Regions from separate parts of the Streptomyces sp. NPDC026515 genome, predicted to be linked through region 2. Evidence: riboswitches for the same ligand, from Rfam matches in the RefSeq annotation. Region 2 holds a riboswitch; each other region holds the start of a gene.
What was found. Region 2 has a riboswitch for cobalamin ahead of ACZ4O3_RS02405 (5-methyltetrahydropteroyltriglutamate--homocysteine S-methyltransferase). Riboswitches for the same ligand answer to the same signal wherever they lie in the genome.
Positions count from the first base shown of each region.

Region 1: linked by a shared signal. The riboswitch ahead of ACZ4O3_RS23095 (CbtB domain-containing protein) and the one ahead of ACZ4O3_RS02405 (5-methyltetrahydropteroyltriglutamate--homocysteine S-methyltransferase) in region 2 are both predicted to bind cobalamin.
Region 3: linked by a shared signal. The riboswitch ahead of ACZ4O3_RS04905 (ribonucleoside-diphosphate reductase subunit alpha) and the one ahead of ACZ4O3_RS02405 (5-methyltetrahydropteroyltriglutamate--homocysteine S-methyltransferase) in region 2 are both predicted to bind cobalamin.
Region 4: linked by a shared signal. The riboswitch ahead of ACZ4O3_RS15705 (cobalamin biosynthesis protein) and the one ahead of ACZ4O3_RS02405 (5-methyltetrahydropteroyltriglutamate--homocysteine S-methyltransferase) in region 2 are both predicted to bind cobalamin.

Region 1 covers NZ_JBVHQD010000010.1:310,522-316,204, forward strand. Annotated here, with positions in the region: gene ACZ4O3_RS23090 (enoyl-CoA hydratase/isomerase family protein) at 1-908, shown strand, start outside; cobalamin riboswitch at 981-1,119, shown strand; gene ACZ4O3_RS23095 (CbtB domain-containing protein) at 1,156-1,377, shown strand; gene ACZ4O3_RS23100 (CbtA family protein) at 1,399-2,151, shown strand; gene ACZ4O3_RS23105 (hypothetical protein) at 2,531-2,698, opposite strand; gene pgm (phosphoglucomutase (alpha-D-glucose-1,6-bisphosphate-dependent)) at 2,979-4,619, shown strand; gene ACZ4O3_RS23115 (RNA polymerase sigma factor) at 5,086-5,683, opposite strand, start outside.
Region 2 covers NZ_JBVHQD010000001.1:566,219-571,901, forward strand. Annotated here, with positions in the region: gene ACZ4O3_RS02400 (endonuclease/exonuclease/phosphatase family protein) at 144-2,606, shown strand; partial or broken gene ACZ4O3_RS02405 (5-methyltetrahydropteroyltriglutamate--homocysteine S-methyltransferase) at 2,659-3,042, opposite strand; cobalamin riboswitch at 3,025-3,146, opposite strand; gene ACZ4O3_RS02410 (flavin reductase family protein) at 3,311-3,826, opposite strand; gene ACZ4O3_RS02415 (alpha/beta hydrolase) at 3,885-4,664, opposite strand; gene ACZ4O3_RS02420 (LLM class flavin-dependent oxidoreductase) at 4,666-5,683, opposite strand, start outside.
Region 3 covers NZ_JBVHQD010000002.1:321,505-327,187, forward strand. Annotated here, with positions in the region: gene ACZ4O3_RS04900 (ribonucleotide-diphosphate reductase subunit beta) at 1-21, opposite strand, end outside; gene ACZ4O3_RS04905 (ribonucleoside-diphosphate reductase subunit alpha) at 21-2,387, opposite strand; cobalamin riboswitch at 2,514-2,638, opposite strand; gene ACZ4O3_RS04910 (GNAT family N-acetyltransferase) at 2,662-3,198, opposite strand; gene mctP (monocarboxylate uptake permease MctP) at 3,308-4,936, opposite strand; gene ACZ4O3_RS04920 (DUF3311 domain-containing protein) at 4,933-5,202, opposite strand; gene ACZ4O3_RS04925 (GntR family transcriptional regulator) at 5,326-5,683, opposite strand, start outside.
Region 4 covers NZ_JBVHQD010000007.1:66,857-72,539, reverse strand. Annotated here, with positions in the region: gene cobN (cobaltochelatase subunit CobN) at 1-519, opposite strand, end outside; gene ACZ4O3_RS15710 (cobyric acid synthase) at 516-2,051, opposite strand; gene ACZ4O3_RS15705 (cobalamin biosynthesis protein) at 2,048-2,998, opposite strand; cobalamin riboswitch at 3,100-3,239, opposite strand; gene ACZ4O3_RS15700 (hypothetical protein) at 3,432-3,659, opposite strand; gene ACZ4O3_RS15695 (inorganic phosphate transporter) at 3,679-4,908, opposite strand; gene ACZ4O3_RS15690 (GH25 family lysozyme) at 5,107-5,556, opposite strand.

The DNA.
Region 1 (5,683 bases), on a different contig from region 2:
TCATCACCGGCGCCGGAGAACGCGGCCTGTGCGCGGGCGGTGACATCCGGGCCATCCACGACGACGCCCGCGACGGCGACGGCAGCGCCTCCGCCGCGTTCTGGCGCGACGAGTACCGCCTCAACGCCCGGATCGCCCGCTACCCGAAGCCGTACGTCGCCGTGATGGACGGCATCGTCATGGGTGGCGGCGTCGGCGTCTCCGCGCACGGCAGCGTCCGGATCGCCACCGAGCGTTCCCGGATCGCCATGCCGGAGACGGGCATCGGCTTCGTCCCCGACGTCGGCGGCACGTACCTGCTCGCCCTCGCCCCCGGTGAACTGGGCACCCACCTCGCCCTGACGGGGAGGCAGATCGGCGCCGCCGACGCCCTGTTGTGCGGGCTGGCCGACCACTGCGTGCCCTCGGACAGGATCGAGCGGCTGATCGACGACCTCGCCGAGCGGCCGGTGCGCGACGCGCTCGCCGGGCACGTGCGAACGGCGCCGGAGGGCGAACTGGCCCGCCGGCGCGCGTGGATCGACGCCTGCTACGCCGCCGACACGGTCGAGGAGATCGTCCGCCGCCTGCTCGCCCACGGCGACCCGGCCGCGAAGGAGGCGGCGCGGACCCTGCTGTCGAGGTCGCCGACAGCCCTGAAGGTCACCCTGGCCGCGCTGCGCGGGGCCCGTCGGCTCGGTTCGCTGGAGCGCGTCCTCGACCAGGAGTACCGCGTCTCCTGCGCCGCCCTGTCCGCTGCCGACCTGGTGGAGGGCATCCGCGCCCAGGTCATCGACAAGGACCGCGACCCGCGCTGGTCCCCGGCCACGCTCGCCGAGGTCACCGACGCCGAGGTGGCCCGCTTCTTCGCTCCGCTCGGCGAGCGCGAACTGGGACTCGCCGGCCCCGCCGGGTTCCGCCGCCGCTGACCCGGCGGGCCCGGAACGGACCGCCGGACGCGAGATGAAGATCACGGCTGGTGGGGCGGTCTTGGCCGTGCCCCTGACACGCGGTACGGTCGGTCCGATATCGACGACGGCAGAACGGAAGCCGGTGCAAGTCCGGCACGGTCGCGCCACTGTATGCGAGAGCCCCCGGGATCTCGTGAGTCAGACCCGTAGCCGTCGTCCAGTGCTCCACCGAGATGGGACGCGAACTCCCAGAGGAGGTTCTGCCATGGCGCAGACCGTCGCGCAGCCGACAGCCACCACCCCCGTCGTTCCCGCCAAGCTGCCGCTGAGCGCGATAGCTCCCTGGGCGGTCTTCTTCGGCGTCCTCATGCTCGTCCTGCTCTACTTCGTCGGCGCCGAGCAGGGCGCCACCTCCGTGTTCAGCGGTACCGACGTCCACGAGTGGGTGCACGACGCCCGCCACCTCCTCGGCTTCCCCTGCCACTGACGCGAGGGACGCCGCACGCTCATGAACTCCGCAACGGTAAGAAACCTCCTGGTGCGGGGCATGCTCGCCGGCCTCGCGGCCGGTCTGCTCGCCCTGGTCGTCGCCTATCTCCTCGGTGAGCCGAACGTCGACAAGGCGATCAGCTTCGAGGACGCCCACGCGCACGAGCACGAGATGGAGGTCGTCTCCCGCTCCCTGCAGTCCACCGCGGGCCTGGCCACCGGTGTGCTGGTGTACGGGGTCGCCTTCGGCGGTATCGCCGCCCTCGCCTACTGCTTCGCCCTGGGGCGCGTCGGCCGCTTCTCGCCACGGGCGACGGCACTGCTGCTGTCCGGCTGCGCGCTGCTCACCGTGTACGTGGTGCCCTTCCTGAAATACCCGGCCAACCCGCCGTCGGTGGGCGACCCGGACACCATCGGCAAGCGGACCACGCTGTACTTCCTGATGATGGTGCTCAGCGTGCTGCTGGCGGTCGCCGCCACCATCCTCGGCAAGCGGCTGCAGCCGGGCCTCGGCACCTGGTGGGCGACCATGGCCGCGGTGGCCGCGTTCGCCGTGGTCGTCGGACTCGCCTACCAGTTCCTGCCGGCCATCAACGAGGTGCCGAGGGACTTCCCGGCCACCCTGCTGTGGCGGTTCCGGATCTCGGCACTGGCCGTCCAGCTGGTGCTGTGGGGCGGATTCGGCCTGCTCTTCGGTGAGTTGGCGGATCGGCAGCTCAACCCAAGGCCGGCGAAGGCCCCGGCCGGGCGGACGGTTCCCGCCGCTCACTGAACGATTCACGTCACGCGAGGGCCCTTCGGAACCATCCGGGGGCCCTCTCGCCTTCTGCGGGCACCGCGACCGATCAGGCAGGGACGGGCAGGACGAGGAGCGGAGGACCCGAGTGGCCGGACACCCCCGGCCACGCCGCATCAGCCTCCGCGGCCAGAGCAGCTCCTGAGCGAGCTGGAGACCCTGGTCGGCTGGCGGACCGTCACGATCCGGACTGCCGGGAGCTGACCGGCCGGGCCGCGCCGGAGTGCCGGTCCGCTTCGGGCACGGCAGCCGCGCCTCAGGCCGAGTGCCTGCGCTGCGTGAGGGCCGGCCTGCTTTGCCGCCACCGCGTCCCGGCCGCCTCACGCCCGCCGGCGGGGGACACCGCGGCCCGGAGTCAGAGCCCGCGGGGGCCGGACCGCTCCGCCCGGGTGGTCGCCAGGTAGGCGCGCACCAGCGCCTGCCCCGTCCGGCAACGCGCGGGCCGGCAGTCGGGGCAGCTCCGCACATGGTTCAGATAGGTGTCGTAGCGATCCTGAGCGGCGGGCGCGAGGGAGTTCTCCACGGGTGCTGCCTCTCGTGAGTGCCCCGGGGGCGCGGGAGTTGACCGATGTTCAGTATGTCGCCCCGGAGGCCTTCCGGAACGTCCGCCGCGCCCGTCGGGGAGCCGTTCGGCCGACCGCCCGGCCGCCGCGGCACGAACGCCGTATCCTGCGGGCCGTGAACCAGCCGTGAACCCGCTGTGTCTTCGGGGCCGACGCCGGTCCCGCACTCGCGTCCGCCGCCCCTGACAAGGAAAGATGGGCCTCCAGCGATCGATCAACGACTGCGGAGGAAGTGGACTCATGCCGCATGAGCGAGCGGGCCGGCCGGCGGCTCCGGAGGACCTCGTCGACGTGGCCCGGCTGGTCACGGCCTACTACGCACGGCACCCGGACCCGGCCGACCCGGCCCAGCGGGTGGCGTTCGGCACCTCGGGGCACCGCGGGTCGTCACTGGCGACCGCGTTCAACGAGGACCACATCGCGGCCACCAGCCAGGCCATCTGCGAGTACCGGAGCGGCCAGGGCACCGACGGTCCCCTCTTCCTGGGCGCCGACACGCACGCCCTGTCCGAGCCCGCGAAGGTCACCGCCCTGGAGGTGTTCGCCGCCAACGGCGTCACCGTCCTGGTCGACAGCGCCGACGGCTACACGCCGACCCCCGCCGTCTCGCACGCCATCCTCACCCACAACCGCGGCCGCGCGACCGGCCTCGCGGACGGCGTCGTGGTCACCCCCTCGCACAACCCGCCCGCCGACGGCGGCTTCAAGTACAACCCGCCCAGCGGCGGCCCCGCCGCCTCCGACGCCACCTCCTGGATCCAGGACCGCGCCAACCGGATCATCGCCGACGGGATGAAGGACGTACAGCGCCTGCCCTACGAGCGCGCCCTCGCCGCGCCCACCACCGGCCGGTACGACTTCATGGGCGTGTACGTCGACGACCTGCCCAGCGTCCTCGACCTCGACGCCGTCCGGGCGTCCGGGCTGCGCATCGGCGCCGACCCGCTCGGCGGTGCCTCCGTCGACTACTGGGGCCGCATCGCCGAACGGCACAGTCTCGACCTCACCGTGGTCAACCCGTACACCGACCCGACCTGGCGGTTCATGACGCTGGACTGGGACGGCAAGATCCGCATGGACTGCTCCTCGCCGTACGCGATGGCCTCGCTGATCGAGAAGCGGGACGAGTTCCGGGTCGCCACCGGTAACGACGCGGACGCCGACCGGCACGGCATCGTCACCCGCGACGCCGGTCTGATGAATCCCAACCACTACCTGGCCGTCGCCATCTCCTACCTCTACCGCCACCGCGAGCAGTGGGCTCCGGGCGCGGGCATCGGCAAGACCCTCGTCTCCTCCTCGATGATCGACCGGGTCGCCGCCGACCTCGGCCGGCGGCTGGCCGAAGTGCCCGTCGGGTTCAAGTGGTTCGTGGACGGGCTGATCAGCGGTGAGATCGGGTTCGGCGGCGAGGAGTCGGCCGGCGCCTCCTTCCTGCGCCGGGACGGCTCGGTGTGGACCACCGACAAGGACGGCATCCTGCTCGCCCTGCTCGCCTCCGAGATCACGGCCGTGACGGACAAGACCCCGTCCGAGCACTACGCGGACCTGACGGCCCGGTTCGGCGAGCCCGCCTACGCCCGTATCGACGCTCCGGCGACCCGCGAGGAGAAGGCCCTGCTCGCCAAGCTCTCCCCGGCCCAGGTCACGGCCGAGACGCTGGCCGGTGAACCGGTCACCGGGGTCCTCACCGAGGCGCCGGGCAACGGCGCGGCCATCGGCGGCATCAAGGTGACCACGGAGAACGCCTGGTTCGCGGCCCGCCCGTCCGGCACGGAGGACGTGTACAAGATCTACGCCGAGTCCTTCCAGGGCCCCGACCACCTGGCCCGGGTACAGGAGGAGGCCAAGGCGGTCGTGATGGCCGCGCTCGGCGGCTGACGCCCGGCTGCGGAGGCGACGGAGGGCCGGACCGGCCGCGCCGTCGCCTCCGTTACCCGCCGTGGATCGGCCGGGTGCTGTGGCGGACCGTCGGCCGCCGCCAGTACGCGGCCCGCCGCCGCGCCATGCGCGCGCCGCTGGACGGGGAGTAGCCCGGTGACCGTACTCGACTCCGCCGCGCTCGCGGTCCTGGACGCCCACCGCACCTGCGAGTTCGTCACCCTGGGCCGGGACGGCACCCCCTGGCGTGGCCGGCGGCCGTGCGGCGCCGCCCGGACGGAACCCTGCTGTCGAGCACGTCCCTGGCGTTCGCTCAGAAGGCGCTCAGCATCCGCGGGGACGGGCCACCGACCGCCGTCCGCGCCGGCGCGGTCCGCCCCGGCCTCGGGTGCGATGGCAGGAGTTCAGGGAACTGCCGCAGGACGCGAAGCGGCGCGGCCGGCGCGGTCGTGGCGCCCGGTGGTGCCTACCCGGCCCGGCACTCCATGAGCCTTTTCTCCAGGAACCTCCGCTCGGCCGTGTTCTCCACCAGTTCCAGGGCCCGTTCGTAGGACGCGGCCGCCTCGCCGCCGCGCCCCATGCGGCGCAGCAGGTCGGCGCGGGTCGCCGGCAGCAGGTGGTAACCGGCCAGGTCGTCCGTCGCCTCCAGCTCCGCCACCAGGGCGAGGCCCGCCTCACCGCCCTCGGCCATGCCCACGGCGACCGCGCGGTTGAGCCGGACCACGGCCGAGGGGACGTACCGCTCGAGTTCGCCGTACAGACCGGCGACGTCCGCCCAGTCGGTGTCGGCGGCGGTCGCCGCGGTGGCGTGGCAGGCCGCGATCGCCGCCTGGATCTGGTACGGGCCGGGGCGGCCGCGACGCAGCGCGCCCTCCAGGAGCGCGGTGCCCTCGTCGATCTCGGCGCGGTCCCACGCCGTGCGGTCCTGGTCCTCCAGGGTCAGCAGGTCGCCTGCCGCGTCCACCCGGGTGTCCCGGCGGGCGTCGTGCAGCAGCAGGAGCGCGAGCAGCCCGACGACCTCCGGCTCGTCGGGCATCAGCCGGGCCAGCAGCCGGGCCAGCCGG
Region 2 (5,683 bases):
AGCGCGAGTGGACCCGCAGATTTAACCGCGGACACCTTGTTACGCCATTTCTACGCGCGTAACCTCAGCCGCTCGCATGGATCCCACCGGTCGACGGCACGTCATGTGCGCGCTGTCCGGCGGACGTTGAAGGAGTCATCCTCGTGCAGATTCACAGACCCAGCGCATCGCGGGTAGCCGGCGCCGCGTTCGTGGCCGCGGCGGCCACGGCGGCCGTCGTCGTGGCGCCGCTGCCCGCCGCGTTCGCCACCCCGTCGGCGAGCGCGGTCATCTCGGAGGCGTACGGCGGCGGAGGCAACTCCGGGGCGACCCTCACCAACGACTTCGTGGAACTGGCCAACCGCTCCACGGCGGCCTACTCCCTGGACGGCTACAGCCTCCAGTACCTCCCGGCCTCCGCCTCCGCGAGCTCGCCGTGGCAGGTCACCCCGCTCACCGGCGCACTGCCCGCCGGCGGCACCTACCTGGTCGGCGAGGGCGCGGGCGCCGGCGGCACGACCGCGCTGCCGGCCGCCGACGCGACCGGCACCATCGCGATGTCCGCCACCGCCGGCACCGTGGCCCTGGTCAGGGGCACCACGGCACTGACCTGCAAGACGGCCGCCGACTGCACCGGCAACACCGACGTCGTGGACCTCCTCGGCTACGGCACCGCCGTCGTCCGCGAGGGCGGCGACGCCCCGGCGACGAGCAACACCACCTCCGTCTCCCGGGCCGCCTCGCGCGCCGACACCGACGACAACGCGGCGGACTTCACGGCCGGTACGCCCACCCCGGCCAACAGCGCGGGCGACACCGCGAGCGGCGGCACCGGCGGCCCCGGCGGCCCGACCGAGCCCGGCGCCTTCCGCATCCACGACATCCAGGGCAGCACCCGCCTCTCGCCCCTGAAGGGCCAGAACGTGGTGGGCGTCCCCGGCATCGTCACCGCCGTGCGCACCACCGGCAGCAAGGGCTACTGGATCCAGGACCCCACCCCGGACGCCGACCCCGCCACCAGCGAGGGACTGTTCGTGTACACCGGCTCGGCCGCGCCCACCGTCTCGGTCGGCGACTCGGTCCTGGTCAGCGGCAAGGTCTCGGAGTACTACCCGGCCTCCGCCGCCCAGTCGGTCACCGAGCTGGGCAACCCGGTCTCCACCACCCTGTCCACCGGCAACGCCCTCCCGGACGCGGTCGCGCTCAACGCCTCCACCGTCCCGGGCGAGTACACCCCCACGGCCGACGGCGGCAGCATCGAGGGCCTCACCCTCCGGCCGGCCGTGTACTCCCAGGACTTCTACGAGTCCCTCGAGGGCATGCGCGCCTCGGTCTCCGACGCCCGCGTGGTCGGCGCGACGAACACCTACGGCGAGATGTTCGTGACGGCCAAGCCGCACGAGAACCCCACCCGGCGCGGGGGCACCCTCTACGGCGGTTACGACCAGCAGAACACCGGCCGCATCGAGATCGTCTCGGCCGACGGAACGACCCCCGCACTGAACGTCGGTGACGAGCTGTCCGGCACCACCACCGGCCCGGTCGACTACTCCGACTTCGGCGGCTACCTGCTCGCCCCCTCCGCGGCCACCACCGGCACGGCCGTCGACAACGGCCTCGAGCAGGAGGTGACGCGCAAGCAGTCCCGCGACGAACTGGCGATCGCCACCTACAACGTCGAGAACCTCGACCCGACCGACGGCGACGACAAGTTCGCCCGGCTGGCCAGGGGTGTGGTCAAGAACCTCTCCTCGCCCGACGTCGTCACCCTGGAGGAGATCCAGGACGACAACGGCGCCACCGACGACGGCACCGTCTCCGCCGAGGCGACCCTGAAGAAGTTCACCGCGGCGATCGTCGCGGCCGGCGGCCCCACGTACTCCTGGCGCTACGTCGACCCGGTCGACGACAAGGACGGCGGCGAGCCCGGCGGCAACATCCGCCAGGTGTTCCTCTTCAACGCCAAGCGGGTCTCCTTCGTGGACCGCGCCGCCTCGGGCGACGCCTCCACCACGCCCGTCTCGGTGGTCAAGGACCGCAAGGGCCAGGCCCACCTGTCCGCTTCCCCGGGCCGGATCGACCCGGCGAGCGCCGCCTGGACGGACAGCCGCAAGCCGCTCGTCGGCGAGTTCGTGTTCCAGGGCAAGACGGTCTTCGTCATCGCCAACCACTTCATCTCCAAGGGCGGCGACGACCCGGTCCACGGCCGCTACCAGGAGCCGACCCGCTCCTCGGAGACACAGCGAGGGCTCCAGGCCGAGGTGGAGAACGCCTTCGTCCAGTCGCTGCTCGCCGCCGACCCCCGGGCCCGGATCGTGGCCGCCGGTGACCTGAACGACTTCGAGTTCTCCGACGCCGTCAAGACCCTCACCGGGAACGGCGACGACCTCACCGACCTGATCAACACCCTCCCGGTGTCCCAGCGTTACAGCTACGTCTACGACGGCAACAGCCAGACCCTGGACCACATCCTGACCAGCCCCTCCCTCACCCACTACGACTACGACGTCGTCCACATCAACGCCGAGTTCGCCGACCAGGCGAGCGACCACGACCCCCAGGTCGTCCGGATCGACGTGAAGGACTGCGGCAGGAAGCCGCACCAGCCGAAGCCCCACGGGAAGTGACCGCGCCGGGCCGGTGCACCGGGAGTGCCCCGGCCCGGAGGGTCCGGTGCCGTCAGGAGGCCGGCAGTTCCTCGCGTACCGTGCGGGCCGCGCTGACCAGGTTCTCCAGGGAGGCACGGGTCTCGGGCCAGGCACGGGTCTTCAGGCCGCAGTCGGGGGTGACCCACATCCGTTCGGCGGGGATCGCCTTCAGGCCGGTACGGAGCAGGTCGGCGGCCTCCGCGGCGCTCGGGACACGCGGCGAGTGGATGTCGTACACGCCGGGTCCCGCCTCGCGCGGGTGACCGTGCGCGGCGAGTTCGCGGGCGACCTGCATGTGCGAGCGGGCCGCCTCCGGGCTGATGACGTCGGCGTCGAGGTCGTCGATGGCCTGGACGATGTCGCCGAACTCGGCGTAGCACATGTGGGTGTGGATCTGGGTCTGCGGGCGCACCCCCACCGGCCGTCGCTTCCTAGGTCCGTACGTCGGACCCAGTGCGTGTGACGGCGCTCGTTCCCACTCACCGCTGCGGGGCGGTCCCGGATTCCCACCGGGTTCCCTCGCGCGACGCATCCCGCCTGGCGGACGGGGCGAACCAACTGCGCCGCCCAGCCTACGGGGTACCGCCGCGGAGAGCGGCGACACGTCCGTCATCCGGATGGCGTGAGCCGGGCCACCTGCTCCCGGCCCGCACCGTACCCCGGCCGTTCCCGGCCGCCCCGGGTCACACCAGTGGGTGCGCCGACGCGAAGGAACCGTTGTGGTGGACGAGGGCCGGGGCGGCGTCGGCCACCGCGCCCGAGTCGATCTCGCCGACGACCAGCAGGTGGTCACCGATGGTCTGACGGAGCGTGATGCGGGCCGACAGCCAGCCGGTGACGTCGTCGAGGACCGGCAGACCGTCCGGCTGCGCTTGCCAGCGCACCCCTGCGAACCGGTCGATCCCGCTGCGCGCGAACCGTGCCGCCAGGCCGGCGTTCGCGGTGCCGAGGACATGGACGGCGAAGCGGTCCGCGAGACGCGCCGCGGGGGTGCTGGACGCTTCGAGACCGATGCAGAACGACACCAGGGCAGGCCGCAGGGAGACGGAGGTGAAGGAGGTGGCGGTGAAGCCGACGGGGCCCGGGAAGGTGATCACCGTGACTCCGGCGGCGTGCCGGCGCAGGGTGTCGCGGAGGACGTCCGCGCCGTCGGGGACGGTGGCCGGCGGCGACGGACTCCGGCGGATCGGGGCGGTCATGCCCTTTCCTTTCGGCAGGCGGGGGAGAGGCGAGGCCGGGGGCCCGCGGTGGCGGCCGTCACCAGGCGCTCGACTCCACCGCGATCGCGGGCACCAGCCCGGTCCGCAGTGCCTCCAGGAAGGTCACGACCTCGGCCGCGACCGAGCGGTGCTGGAGGTCGTTGAGGACGTCGTGGTGGGCGTCGCGGACCACCGCCAGCCGGGAGCGGGACAGCGTCTTCGCGGTACGGGTCAGGGCGTCACGGTCGGCGAGCGGGTCCGCGTCGCCGACGAGGAGCAGGGCGGGCACCGCGAGGTCCGCCTGGTAGGCCGCGTCGAGCAGCGCGCCGGGCAACGGGGTGCCGAGCGCGCCTCGTTGCGCCTCCGGGTCGTCGCTGAGCACACCGCGATGGGTGGGGCAGGACGTGCGGACGTCGAGTTCGTCGTCCCAGGAACCGCCGTAACCGCCGTTGCCTCCGGTACGGCCCGGGAGACCGGCGAGCACGACCGCGTCCGGCCGCACGGCGGCCGGGGGGCCGCCGGGGCCGGACAGCGCCGCGACGGCCGCGGCACCGGAGTCGGCGCCCACCAGCACCAGTGGCGCGGCGACCCCGCCCCCGGAGGCCGCGGTCCCCGCCACGGCGGCGGCGAGCCGGTAGCCGAACCGCGCCAGCGAACCGTGCAGGTCGTCGGCGTCGATCTCGGGGCCGTCCACGACCCGGACACGGTAGGCGTCGGCCGCGAGCCGCCTGCCGAAACGGCCGTAGGCGGCACGGCTCTCCCCTCGGCCGGGCACCACGACGACCGTGCCGCGGGTGAGGAGGCCCTCGGGGGCGTGGTGGTCGGTGTACTCGCTCATCTCAGGCTCCCGCACGTACGGTGTGGCGGTTGGCCGGGACCGGGAGACCGAGGTTGCCGCGCAGGGTGCCGGCCTCGTACTCGGTGCGGAACAGCCCGCGTTTCTGGAGGATCGGGACCACACCGTCCACGAAGAGTTCGAGGTCGTCATCGGTGCGGAAGGCGAGGTTGATGCCGTCGAAGGTGCCGGCGTCGAACCACTCCTCGATGGTGTCGGCGACGGTCTTCGGCGCGCCGACGAACGGCGACTGGCGGAACTCGCTGACCAGGTTGGCGACTTGTCGCAGGGTGAGCCGTTCCGACCTGGCCCGCTCGATGAGCTTGGCCGCTCCGGTGCGGCCGCCCTTCTCGGCGAGGTGCGCGACGTCCGGGAACGGACCGTCCAGGTCGTGCGCGCTGAAGTCGTACGCGCCGAAGGAGCGCCCGAGCAGCGCGAGGTTGCGCTCGAAGTCGTTGTCCTCCTCGAAGATCTCCCGCTCCCGCAGCCGGGCCGCCTCGTCGGTGCGGCCGACGACCGGACCGCCGTGGATGAAGATCTTGATGTGCTCGGGGTCGCGGCCGTAGGACGCCGTGCGCTTCTTGATGTCGGCGTAGTACTCCTGGGCCTGCTGGAGCGAGCCGCCCGGCGCGTAGATGCCCTCGGCGACCTGTGCGGCGAGGTCGCGGCCCTCCTCGGAGACCCCGGCCTGGAAGATCACCGGCTGGCCCTGCGGCGAGCGGGACAGGTTGAGCGGGCCAGCGATCCTGAAGTGCTCACCCTCGTGGTTGAGTTCGTGCAGCTTCGCGGTGTCCAGGAAGACGCCCTGCGCCACGTCCGCGGGGAACGCGTCGTCCTCGTAGGAGTCCCACAGGCCGCGGGCGACCTGGACGAACTCCAGGGCGCGGCCGTACCGGGTGGTGTAGTCGAGGTGCTCGTCGAGCCCGAAGTTCCTGGAGGTGCCGGTGTCGAAGCTGGTCACCACGTTCCACCCGGCGCGGCCGCCGCTGATGTGGTCGAGGGAGGCGAACCGGCGGGCCAGG
Region 3 (5,683 bases), on a different contig from region 2:
GTTCTTGTTCGGGGTGGTCATTACTGGCAGGCCTCGCAGGACTCGGGGTTTTCCAGGGAGCAGGCGACCGCGTCTTCGGGAGCCGTCTGCTGGGCGGGAACGGTGGGCCGGGCCTGCGCGGCGCGGGCGATCCGGGTCGCCGGGCGCGAGCGCAGGTAGTACGTCGTCTTCAGGCCCGACTTCCAGGCGTACGCGTACATCGAGGAGAGCTTGCCGATGGTCGGCGTCTCCAGGAACAGGTTCAGGGACTGGGCCTGGTCCAGGTACGGGGTCCGGGCCGCGGCCATGTCGATCAGACCGCGCTGCGGGATCTCCCACGCCGTGCGGTACAGCGCCCGGACGTCCGCAGGGATCCACGCGAAGTCCTGCACCGAGCCGTTGGCCTCGCGCAGCGCCTCACGGGTACGGGCGTCCCAGACGCCGAGGTCCTTGAGTTCCCGCACCAGGTAGGAGTTGACCTGGAGGAACTCACCGGACAGCGTCTCGCGCTTGAACAGGTTGGAGACCTGCGGCTCGATGCACTCGTACACGCCCGCGATGGACGCGATGGTGGCGGTGGGGGCGATGGCGAGCAGCAGGCTGTTGCGCAGGCCGGTCGTGGCGATCCGCGCGCGCAGCGCCGCCCAGCGCTCCGGCCAGGTGAACTCGACGCCGTAGTGGTCGGGGTGCAGCACGCCCTGTGCGGTACGGGTCTTCTCCCAGGCCGGCAGCGGGCCGCCGCGCTCGGCGAGGTCGGCGGAGGCCTCGTAGGCGGCGAGCATGATCCGCTCGGCGATCCGGGTGGAGAGCGCCTTGGCCTCGGCGGAGTCGAAGGGCAGCCGCAGCTGGAAGAAGACGTCCTGGAGCCCCATCGCGCCGAGGCCCACGGGACGCCACCTGGCGTTGGAGCGGCCCGCCTGCTCGGTCGGGTAGAAGTTGATGTCGACGACCCGGTCGAGGAAGGTGACGGCGGTGCGGACGGTCTCGTCCAGCCGCTCCCAGTCGATGTCACCGGTCGCCGTGTCCACGAAGGCGCCGAGGTTCACGGAGCCCAGGTTGCACACCGCCGTCTCGCCGTCGTCCGTGACCTCCAGGATCTCCGTGCAGAGGTTGGAGGAGTGGACGACATGGCCGGGGGTGGCCGTCTGGTTCGCGGTCCGGTTGGCCGCGTCCTTGAAGGTCATCCAGCCGTTGCCGGTCTGCGCGAGAGTGCGCATCATCCGGCCGTACAGATCACGGGCCGGGACGGTCTTGCGGGCCAGACCCTTCTCCTCCGCCGCGCGGTACGCCGCGTCGAACTCGTCGCCCCACAGGTCCACCAGGTCCGGCACGTCGGCGGGGGAGAACAGGGACCACTGCCCGTCGGCGTTGACCCGGCGCATGAACTCGTCCGGGATCCAGTGCGCGAGGTTCAGGTTGTGCGTACGCCGGGCGTCCTCACCGGTGTTGTCGCGCAGCTCCAGGAACTCCTCGATGTCGGAGTGCCAGGTCTCCAGGTAGACCGCGGCCGCCCCCTTGCGCCGGCCGCCCTGGTTCACCGCGGCGACCGAGGCGTCGAGCGTCTTGAGGAACGGCACGATGCCGTTGGAGTGCCCGTTGGTGCCGCGGATCAGCGAACCGCGGGAGCGGATCCGGCTGTACGACAGGCCGATGCCGCCGGCGTGCTTCGAGAGCCGGGCCACCTGGTGGTAGCGGTCGTAGATGGAGTCCAGCTCGTCCTTCGGGGAGTCGAGGAGGTAGCAGGACGACATCTGGGGGTGCCGGGTGCCGGAGTTGAAGAGGGTGGGCGAGGAGGGGAGGTAGTCGAGGCGGCTCATGAGCCCGTAGAGCGCGGCGACTTCGTCCAGGGCGCGGACCGTGTCGTCCTCGGCGAGACCGGCGGCCACCCGGAGCAGGAAGTGCTGGGGGGTCTCGACGACCTTGCGGGTGATCGGGTGCCGGAGCAGGTAACGGCTGTACAGGGTGCGCAGGCCGAAGTAGCCGAAGCGGTCGTCGGCGGCCGGGTCGACCAGTGCGTCCAGGCGGGCCGCGTGCAGGCGCGCGAACTCCGCGGTGCGGTCCGCGATGAGGCCCTCGCGGTGGCCGACGGCGACGGACTCGGTGAAGGACGTCACGCCCTGCGAGGCGGCCTCGGCACGGATCGAGATCGTCAGCAGCCGGGCGGCGAGCCGGGAGTAGGCGGGGTCCTCGGAGATGAGACCGGCGGCCGCCTCGGTGGCCAGCTCGCGCAGCTCGGCCTCGTCGGCCCGCGAGGACCGGCCGCGCAGCGCGGCGGCGGCGACCCGGCCGGGGTCGGCGTCGGGGAGATCGGCGGTCAGCCCGGTCAGGGTCCGCAGCAACGCGGTGCCGGGACCGTCCTCGTCCACAGAGATGGTCGCTGAAGCCGGTTCGGCTGGCGCGATGGTCACGTGGGGCTCTCCCTCGCTCGGCTCAGGGCCTGGCGGAGGGCAGGAGGCAGCACACGGGCGCACGCACGCGTGTCGCGTCCCCGGTCCACTCCACGAGACCCGGACGTCAGAACACCCGGGCCGGACGGCCGGGCGTTGCTGTCGGCAGGTCCTCGGACTGACGCTCGCGCACAGATGTGCGCAAGTACACCGTTGCGGGACAGTTCCGGATTCGCACCGGATTCCCCTGCGGCGACAGCGAGCATGAGCATACATCTGGTGCCGTGCTGTCGCGTCACCCCCACATGTTGTGTCGCGAACCGTCTCGCAGCGTCAACTCATAGGTGAGAAGAGTGATGTCGTCAAGCTGTGGCAAGGGGTTCCAGTCCCGCTCGGGTGTGCGGACGAAGCCGAGACGTTCGTAGATCCGGTGGGCGGATTCCATGGTGCGCTGCGTCGACAGGACGACCTTCTCGCAGCCTTCGAGGGCGCGTGCGCGGTCGACGCAGGCGCGGACGAGCGCCGCGCCGGCACCCCGGCCGCGGGCGGCGCTGTCGACGGCGAGCATGCGGATCTCGGCCTCGCCCTCGGCGGCGATGTCGGACATCGGGCCGGGGCCGGGGACGAAAGTCACGCCACCCAGGAGGACGTCGTCGCTCACGGCGACGAGAACGGTGGCCGCGGCGGCCCGTTTCGCCACGTTCCTCAGTTCGGTGAGGTAGGAGTCGCTCTCACCGAAGTCGAGGAGGCCGTCCTGGAGGTAGGCCTGGGCCGTCAGTTCGCCGAGGGTGCCGTATTCCGCGGGGTTCGCTTTCCTGATCCGGATCGTCATGCGGGTGAGTGTGTACGACAGCGGGCCGCCGTCGTGACTTCTTTTCGGCGGCCCGCTGCGGGTCGTCAGGGGTTGCCCGCGCAGTTCCTCGCGCCCCTGACGGGGTGCTTCAGTGGGCGCCCTCCGCGACGGCCGGGGGGAGTTCCGTTTCCACGCCCGGGTCGCCGGCGTCGGCCGTGTAGTCCTCCGTCTTCGTCTCGTCGATGCCCTCGGGGGCCTTCAGGGCCTTCAGGACGAACGTCAGGACCACGGTCACCACCACGTTCATCACGAACGCCGTGAGGCCGATGTAGCCGATCTCCCCGATGCCGGGGATCTCCTTGGCCGAGCCGCCGAAGTGCTTCTGGGTGGGGGAGGCCACGCCGTACGCCGCGGCCGTGCCGTAGACCATGCCCACCGCCCAGCCCGCCAGCAGGGCCCAGCGGTGGAACCAGCGGGTGAACAGGCCGCCGACCAGGGCCGGGAAGGTCTGCAGGATCCAGATGCCGCCGAGGAGCTGGAAGTTGATGGCGACCGTCTTGTCCATGGTGAGGACGAAGACCAGCGCGCCGACCTTCACCAGCAGCGACACGAGCTTGGAGACCTGGGCCTCCTGCTTCGGGGTGGCGTCCGGCTTGATGAAGTCCCGGTAGATGTTGCGGGTGAAGAGGTTGGCGGCCGCGATGGACATGATGGCGGCCGGGACCAGGGCGCCGATGCCGATCGCCGCGAAGGCCACGCCCGCGAACCAGTCCGGGAACATGTTCTCGAACAACTGCGGGATCGCCAACTGGCCGTTGGTGACCTTGACGCCGGCCGCGATGGCCATGAAGCCGAGCAGCGCGAGCAGGCCCAGCATCAGGGAGTACAGCGGCAGGATCGTGGTGTTGCGGCGGATCACGTCACGGCTCTTGGAGGAGAGCGTCGCGGTGATCGAGTGCGGGTACATGAACAGCGCGAGCGCGGAGCCCAGCGCCAGGGTGGCGTAGGTCCACTGGCCGGCCTCGGGTGGTGCCAGCGCCCCGCGTGGTTTGCCGGTGGCCGGGTTGACCTGGGTGAACGCGTGGCCGGCCTTGGCGAAGATGTCGTCGAAGCCGCCCAGCTTGATCGGGATGTAGATGATCGCGACCGCGATGACGAGGTAGATCAGCCCGTCCTTCACGAACGCGATGAGGGCGGGCGCCCGCAGGCCGGAGGAGTAGGTGTACGCCGCCAGGACGCCGAAGGCGATGAGCAGCGGCAGGTCCTTCACGAACCAGTTGGTGCCGTCGCCGCCGCCGATGCCCATGACGTCGAGGACGGCCTGGATGCCGACGAGCTGGAGCGCGATGTAGGGCATCGTCGCCAGGATGCCGGTCAGGGCGACGGCGAGCGAGAGCCCCTTGGAGCCGAAGCGCCCGCGGACGAAGTCGGAGGTCGTCACGTAGCCGTGCTTGTGGGAGACCGACCACAGGCGGGGCAGGAACGTGAAGATCAGCGGGTAGACGAGGATCGTGTACGGCACCGCGAAGAAGCCGGCCGCGCCCGCCGCGTAGATCGCCGCCGGTACGGCGACGAAGGTGTACGCCGTGTAGAGGTCGCCGCCGAGCAGGAACCAGGTGACCCAGGTGCCGAACGAGCGGCCGCCCAGGCCCCATTCGTCCAGGGAGTGCTCGTTGTCGGCCTTGCGCCAGCGCGCGGCCAGGAAGCCCATGACCGTGACGGCCAGGAAGAAGAAGATGAAGACGCCGAGCGCGACGCCGTTCACACCGTCCTTCACTGCTGTGCACCCCCGCTCGTGTGGCCGGACTTGCGGGCGCGCTGGTCACGCTGCCACAGCTGGTACGCGGTCATCGTGAGCGCGGTCGAGATCAGTACCCACAGCATCTGGTACCAGTAGAAGAACGGGATCCCGATGAACGTCGGGTCCGTCTTGGCGTAGGAGCCCACCCACAGCATCGCCACGAAGGGCGCGACGAGGCAGACGGTGATGACCACGCGTATCGGTGTCATCACCGGCTGTCTCACTTCAGGTACATCCGACATACCGCGGCTCCGTCCCCTCATCGTTCGCCTGTGTAATGCGCAGGCAATCTAGGTCACGGCGTCACCGCAGCGGAAGTAGCTGTCCGGCTGTCGGTATGTCGATTCCGTGAAGGGTGCCCGGTGTCAGTCCTGCGGACGCTTGAGGCGGGCCACGAACTTGTACCGGTCGCCGCGGTACACCGAGCGCACCCACTCCACCGGCTGGCCGTCGCGGTCCAGGGAGTGCCGGGAGAGCATCAGCATCGGCAGGCCCACGTCGGTGCCGAGCAGGCCGGCCTCGCGCGGGGTGGCCAGCGAGGTCTCGATGGTCTCCTCGGCCTCGGCGAGATGGACGTCGTACACCTCGGCGAGGGCGGTGTAGAGGGACGTGTACTTGACGAGGGACCTGCGCAGGGCCGGGAAGCGCTTGGCGCTCAGGTGCGTGGTCTCTATGGCCATGGGCTCGCCGTTGGCCATGCGCAGCCGCTCGATGCGCAGCACG
Region 4 (5,683 bases), on a different contig from region 2:
GTCCACGAAGGCGGTGTTGCCGCTGAGTTCGTGGGCCCGGTAGAAGAGCACGCCGACCGTGGGGCGACCGGCCCGGATCTCGTACGATCCGTGCACCCCGAACTCGGGCATCTTCCGCGGCTCGGCGAACCCCTCGCCGGTCAGCAGCACGGTGTCGGACAGGAACCTGGACAGTTCGAGGAGGTTCGCGGGCCCGCCCTCGACGAGATAGCGCAGCGCCTCCGCGACCACACCGGCCGGCACCGACGACTCGGCCATCAGCTCGGCGTCCGGCACGGCCTCGCCGCCCAGGAGCACGGTCGGGATCCCGGCGGCCCGGAGCGCGGCGAGCCCGTCCTCCCAGGCCCGCCTGCCGCCGAGCAGCCGTACGACGGCGATGTCCGCGCCCTCGATCAGCGCGGGCAGTTCCTCCGTGACGTCGACGCGCGTCGGATTGCCGATCCGGTAGCCGGCACCGGAGGCGGCCCGGGCCGCCAGCAGATCGGTGTCGGCGGTCGACAACAACAACACAGTGCTCATACGGGCGCTCCCGGTGGAAGGAAAGGCAGTCCTTGCGGCGCGCCCGACTCGATGAGCCGCCAGAGCGCGTCGGTGTCCGCGTGCTGTTCGATCAGGTCGCCGAGCCGGTCGAGCTGTTCCTCGCGCAGCGCGGCGAAGGAGGTGTCGGGGGCCGGCACGAACCGGCGGCCCGCGGCGGCCGCCACCTCGCGCAGGAAGGCCCGGCGGAAACCGTCCGACTCCAGGGAACCGTGCCAGTGGGTGCCCCAGGTCTGGCCGACCCGGCACCCGTCCAGGCTGTCTCCTCGGCCGTCGGAGATGAACGCTTCCCCTCCGGTGACCTCGGCGACCCCGTGATGGATCTCGTACCCCTCGACCCGCTCGCCGAGGGCCTCCCCGACGGGCCGGGTGAGCGTCTTCTCCCGGGCGAACCGGACGCGTACGGGCAGCACCCCGAGCCCGTCGACGTGGCCCCGGCGGCTCTCGACGTCGTCCTCGATGTGCTCGCCGAGGATCTGGAAGCCCCCGCAGACGCCGAGGACGGGCCGCTGCTCGACGGCCCTGCGCTCCAGCGCCCGCGCGAGGCCGCGTTCCCGCAGCCACTCCAGAGCCCGGACCGTCCCCCGGGTACCGGGGACGATGACGAGGTCGGCGTCGGCGAGTTCCTCCGGCCGGTCCACGAACCGCACCACGACACCCGGTTCGGCGGCCAGCGCGTCCACGTCCGTGAAGTTGGACATCAGGGGCAGGGCGCAGACGGCGACCCGCAGCACGTCCGCACCGACGGGCGGGGCCGTGCTCGACTCCCGGACGGTCCCGCGCAGCGAGACCCTCAGCCCGTCCTCCTCGTCGATACCGAGCCCGTGGCGGAAGGGCAGGACGCCGTAGGTGTGCCGCCCGGTCAGCCCGTGCAGCATGTCCAGGCCGGGTTCCAGCAGGGAGACGTCGCCGCGGAACTTGTTGACGAGGAATCCGGCGACGAGGGCCTGGTCCTCGGGGGAGAGCAGGGCGACGGTGCCGAAGAAGGAGGCGAACACACCCCCGCGGTCGATGTCGCCGACGACGAGCACGGGAATCTGCGCGTTGCGTGCGATCCCCATGTTCACGATGTCGGTCCGGCGCAGGTTGATCTCCGCCGGACTGCCCGCCCCCTCACAGATCACCGCGTCATACGTGCCCCGCAACTCGGCGAGACAGTCGAGCACGGTCCCGAGCAACCGCTGCTGCCGTCCCCCGTGGTAGCCCCGCGCGCTCAGTTCACCGACCGGCTTCCCCAGCAGCACGACCTGACTGCTCTGCTCGCCGCCCGGCTTGAGCAGCACGGGGTTCATCAGCGCGGTCGGCTCCACCCGGCAGGCCTGGGCCTGCATGGCCTGCGCCCGCCCGATCTCGGCACCCTCGCGGGTGACGAAGGAGTTGAGGGACATGTTCTGCGCCTTGAACGGCGCGACCTTGACGCCCTGGCGCACCAGCCACCGGCAGATACCGGCGGTGACGACGCTCTTGCCGGCGTCGGAGGTGGTACCGGCCACGAGCAGACCGCCGTTGTTCATGAGGTCCTCCCCGGACGCGCTCCGCGCAGCAGGGCTCCCGCCGCGCTCACCCCCAGCGCCAGCCACCCCACCCGGCGTGACAACCGCACCGCCCGCCCGATGTCGGCGAGTTCCACAGCCCGTCCCTCCCCGTTCAGCACCGGCCGGTGCTCGACCCGCCCTCCGTACGACAACGTCCCCCCGAGCCGCACGCCGAGCGCTCCCGCGAACGACGCCTCCACCGGCCCGGCGTTGGGACTCGGGTGGTTCGCCGCGTCGGACCGCCAGGCCCGCACGGCCCCCCTGGTGTCACCTCCGGCGACGGCGGCCAGTACGGCGGTGAGCCGGGCCCCCGGCCACCCCGCCACGTCGTCCAGCCGCGCCGAGGCCCACCCGTACCGCCGGTAGCGGGCCGACCTGTGCCCCACCATGGCGTCCAGGGTGTTGACGGCCCGGAACCCGAGCAGCCCCGGCACCCCGGCCACGGCCCCCCACACCAGCGCACCCACGACCGCGTCGCTGGTGTTCTCGGCGACGGACTCCACGACGGCCCGGGCGATCCCGTCGGCGTCCAGGGCCTGCGGATCCCGTCCGCACAGATGCGGCAGCCGGTCCCGGGCGGCCGCCACGTCCCCCGCCTCCAGGGCGCGCCCGATGACCCCGGCCTCACGGGCGAGTGAAGTGCCCCCGACGACGGCCCAGGTGGCGCTCGCGGTGAGCACGACGGACGCGGCGGTGGACGGCCGCACGAGCCGCTGGGCAAGGGCGCCCAGAGCCACGGCGCCACCGGCGCAGACAGCGGTGTGCAGCGCGCCCCAGCCGCGGTGGTCCCGCCACAGCACCCGTTCGACTGCCCCGGCCGCCCGTCCGAACGCGGCGACCGGATGCCCGTGGCGCGGATCGCCGAGCAGCAGATCGCCGAGAAGGCCGGCGGCGGCGCCGTACGCGAAGACGCGACCGGCACCCATCGGCTCAGCCGGCCGCGGGGGCGGGAATGGGCCGGGTACTCAACCTCGTTCGGCAGCCGCGCATGGCGATATGTCCTCACTCAGGGTGTCCACGCCCTGGTTCGACGAGACCGGCGGTGAGAGTTCCTGGCTCCCGGGGAGTGCTACCCCGGTGACAGTGGCGGGACCGCGCCGGATTCGCACCGGCTTCCTCTCTTGCCGCCGTACTTGGCTCCGGAAGTCCACCACGCCCCCGGAAGACCAGTCAACTTGCCGTTGACCTGCGAGGGGAGTGTGTGGGAAGGCCCACACCGGTGGTCCAGCGGGGCTCGTGGGGTATGCCGAAGGCCCCTTCCCGGCGGGCGGGGAGGGGCCTTTCGCCGGCCGCGGGCGGCCGGCGAGGTCAGGTCTCGGCGGTGGTCAGGCCCTGGCGGTGGTCAGTTCTCGGCCGTGGTCAGGACTTCGCCACGATCAGGTGGATGCCGTAGGCCACGGCGGCCGCGCAGGCCGCGAAGCACAGGTAGGCGGTGGTGACGGCCAGGGCCGCGGAGTTGCCCTGGGCGGTGGCGCGTTCGCGGGCGGAGAGACCCTTGATGCCGAGGGTGAAGAGGGCCACCATGCCCACGGTCACCACGAGGCTGACGCCGAAGACGGAGCCGATGGCTGCCCAGTCGATGTTCATGTCGGTTCTTCCTCGGGGGTCAGACGGTCGCGGCCGGGTCGGTGGCGGGAGCGGCGGGGGAGGGGATGGTGGCCGTCAGGCCGTCCGTGACGGTCCCCGCGGGCGGCGGGGTCACGGCGGCCATCGCCGCGGTCACCACGCCGGCCGGCTCGGTGCCGTTGACGTTCGCGCTGTCCACCACCTCGCGGCGGGAGAGCTTCCAGATCGCGGCACTGGAGGCGATGAGGAAGACGGCGACGACCGCCGTGCCCCAGTCGCCGAGGTCCGTCACGGACTCGGCGAGCGCGCCGACGAGCGCGGCCGCGGGGAGGGTGAGCACCCAGGCGACCATCATGCGGGTTGCGGTGGACCAGCGGACCGTGCCGCCCTTGCGGCCCATACCCGCGCCCATCACGGAACCGGAGACGACGTGCGTGGTGGAGAGGGAGAAGCCGAGGTGGGAGGAGGCCAGGATGGCGGTGGCCGCGCTGGTCTGGGCGGCGAAGCCCTGCTGCGGCTGGAGGTCGGTCAGGCCCGTGCCCATGGTGCGGATGATCCGCCAGCCGCCGATGTAGGTGCCCAGCGCGATGGCCAGGCCGGCGGAGAGGATGACCCAGGTGGGAGGGTTGGAGCCGGGGGCGATGGAGCCGCCCGCGATCAGCGCGAGGGTGATGATGCCCATCGTCTTCTGCGCGTCGTTGGTGCCGTGCGCGAGCGAGACCAGGCCGGCGGAGGCGATCTGGCCGGCCCGGTAGCCCTTGCGGGCGGCCTCGTCCTCGGCGTTCTTGGAGAGCGCGTAGGAGAGCCGGGTGGAGAGCATCGCCGCGAGGCCCGCGACCACGGGGGCGGCGACCGCCGGGAGCAGGACCTTGGTGACCAGTACGTCGCTGTGGACCGCGCCGAAGCCGGCGGAGGCGACGGTGGCACCGATCAGGCCGCCCATCAGGGCGTGCGAGGAACTGGAGGGCAGGCCCACCAGCCAGGTCACCAGGTTCCAGAGGATCGCGCCGACCAACGCGGCGAAGATGACCTCGGGGCGGATGCCGTTCTCGTCGACGAGGCCCTTGGAGATGGTGTTGGCGACCTCCACGGAGAGGAAGGCGCCGACCAGGTTGAGCGCGGCGGACATGGTCACCGCGATCTTGGGCTTGAGCGCGCCGGTCGAGATGGTCGTGGCCATCGCGTTGGCGGTGTCGTGGAAACCGTTCGTGAAATCAAACGCGAGTGCGGTCACCACCACAATCGCGAGGATCAGCGAGAAGTTTTCCATTTACCCAGACAATCTTTAGAGGTCATCGGCCGTTGGACCGTAGGCAACCTGGATGAACGGAAGGTGAACTGAGATGGTCTCTGTGGTGTCTGGAATTGACCTCAGGGTATCCGTACGCGGGGACGGGTGAGGCCGCCGTCCCGTCGTCCGGTCCGGCGGCCCAGTCGTCCGTAGGTCAGCGGCCCGAGGTGAACGCCTTCAGCCGGGCCGCCGAACCGTTGAAGAGATTCTGGTCACCCGGCAGGCTGCCGCTGTTGTCGTACTGCCAGAAGGTCCGCCGCGACCACCCGGCCGGGAGCGCGCCCGCGTCCGCCGGGCCGTGGCGGGGATCCACGGGGCGCGGTCCGCGGCGAAGGCGGCGCTGCCGCCGGTGCACAGGTTCCGCCAGCGGGCGGTCGTGTAGATCACCGGCCGCCCGCCGGTCTCCCGGTTCAGCTCGTCACTGAAGGACCTGATCCACCGGACCGTCCCGGAGTGGCTCAGCCCGTAGCACCTGTGCTTCTCCTCGTACGGGTCGTACTCGATGTCGTGCGCGGGCGGCAGCGTCCAGCCGTCCGCCGTCCCGGTGCCGCCGTGGCTCATGAAACACGCGGCCCGCCGGGCGCCCGACGACATGTCCGGCAGGGCGAAGTGGTAGGCGCCGCGCATGATTGCCGGGTCGACGTTCTTCTGGTGGGAGGGAGACGTCGTGCCGCCCTCGCCGGGGCACCGGCCGCCCCGGCCGGTGCCCCGGCGAGGGCGATGGCGGCTCCGGCGAGCACGAGCGCGGCCGCGG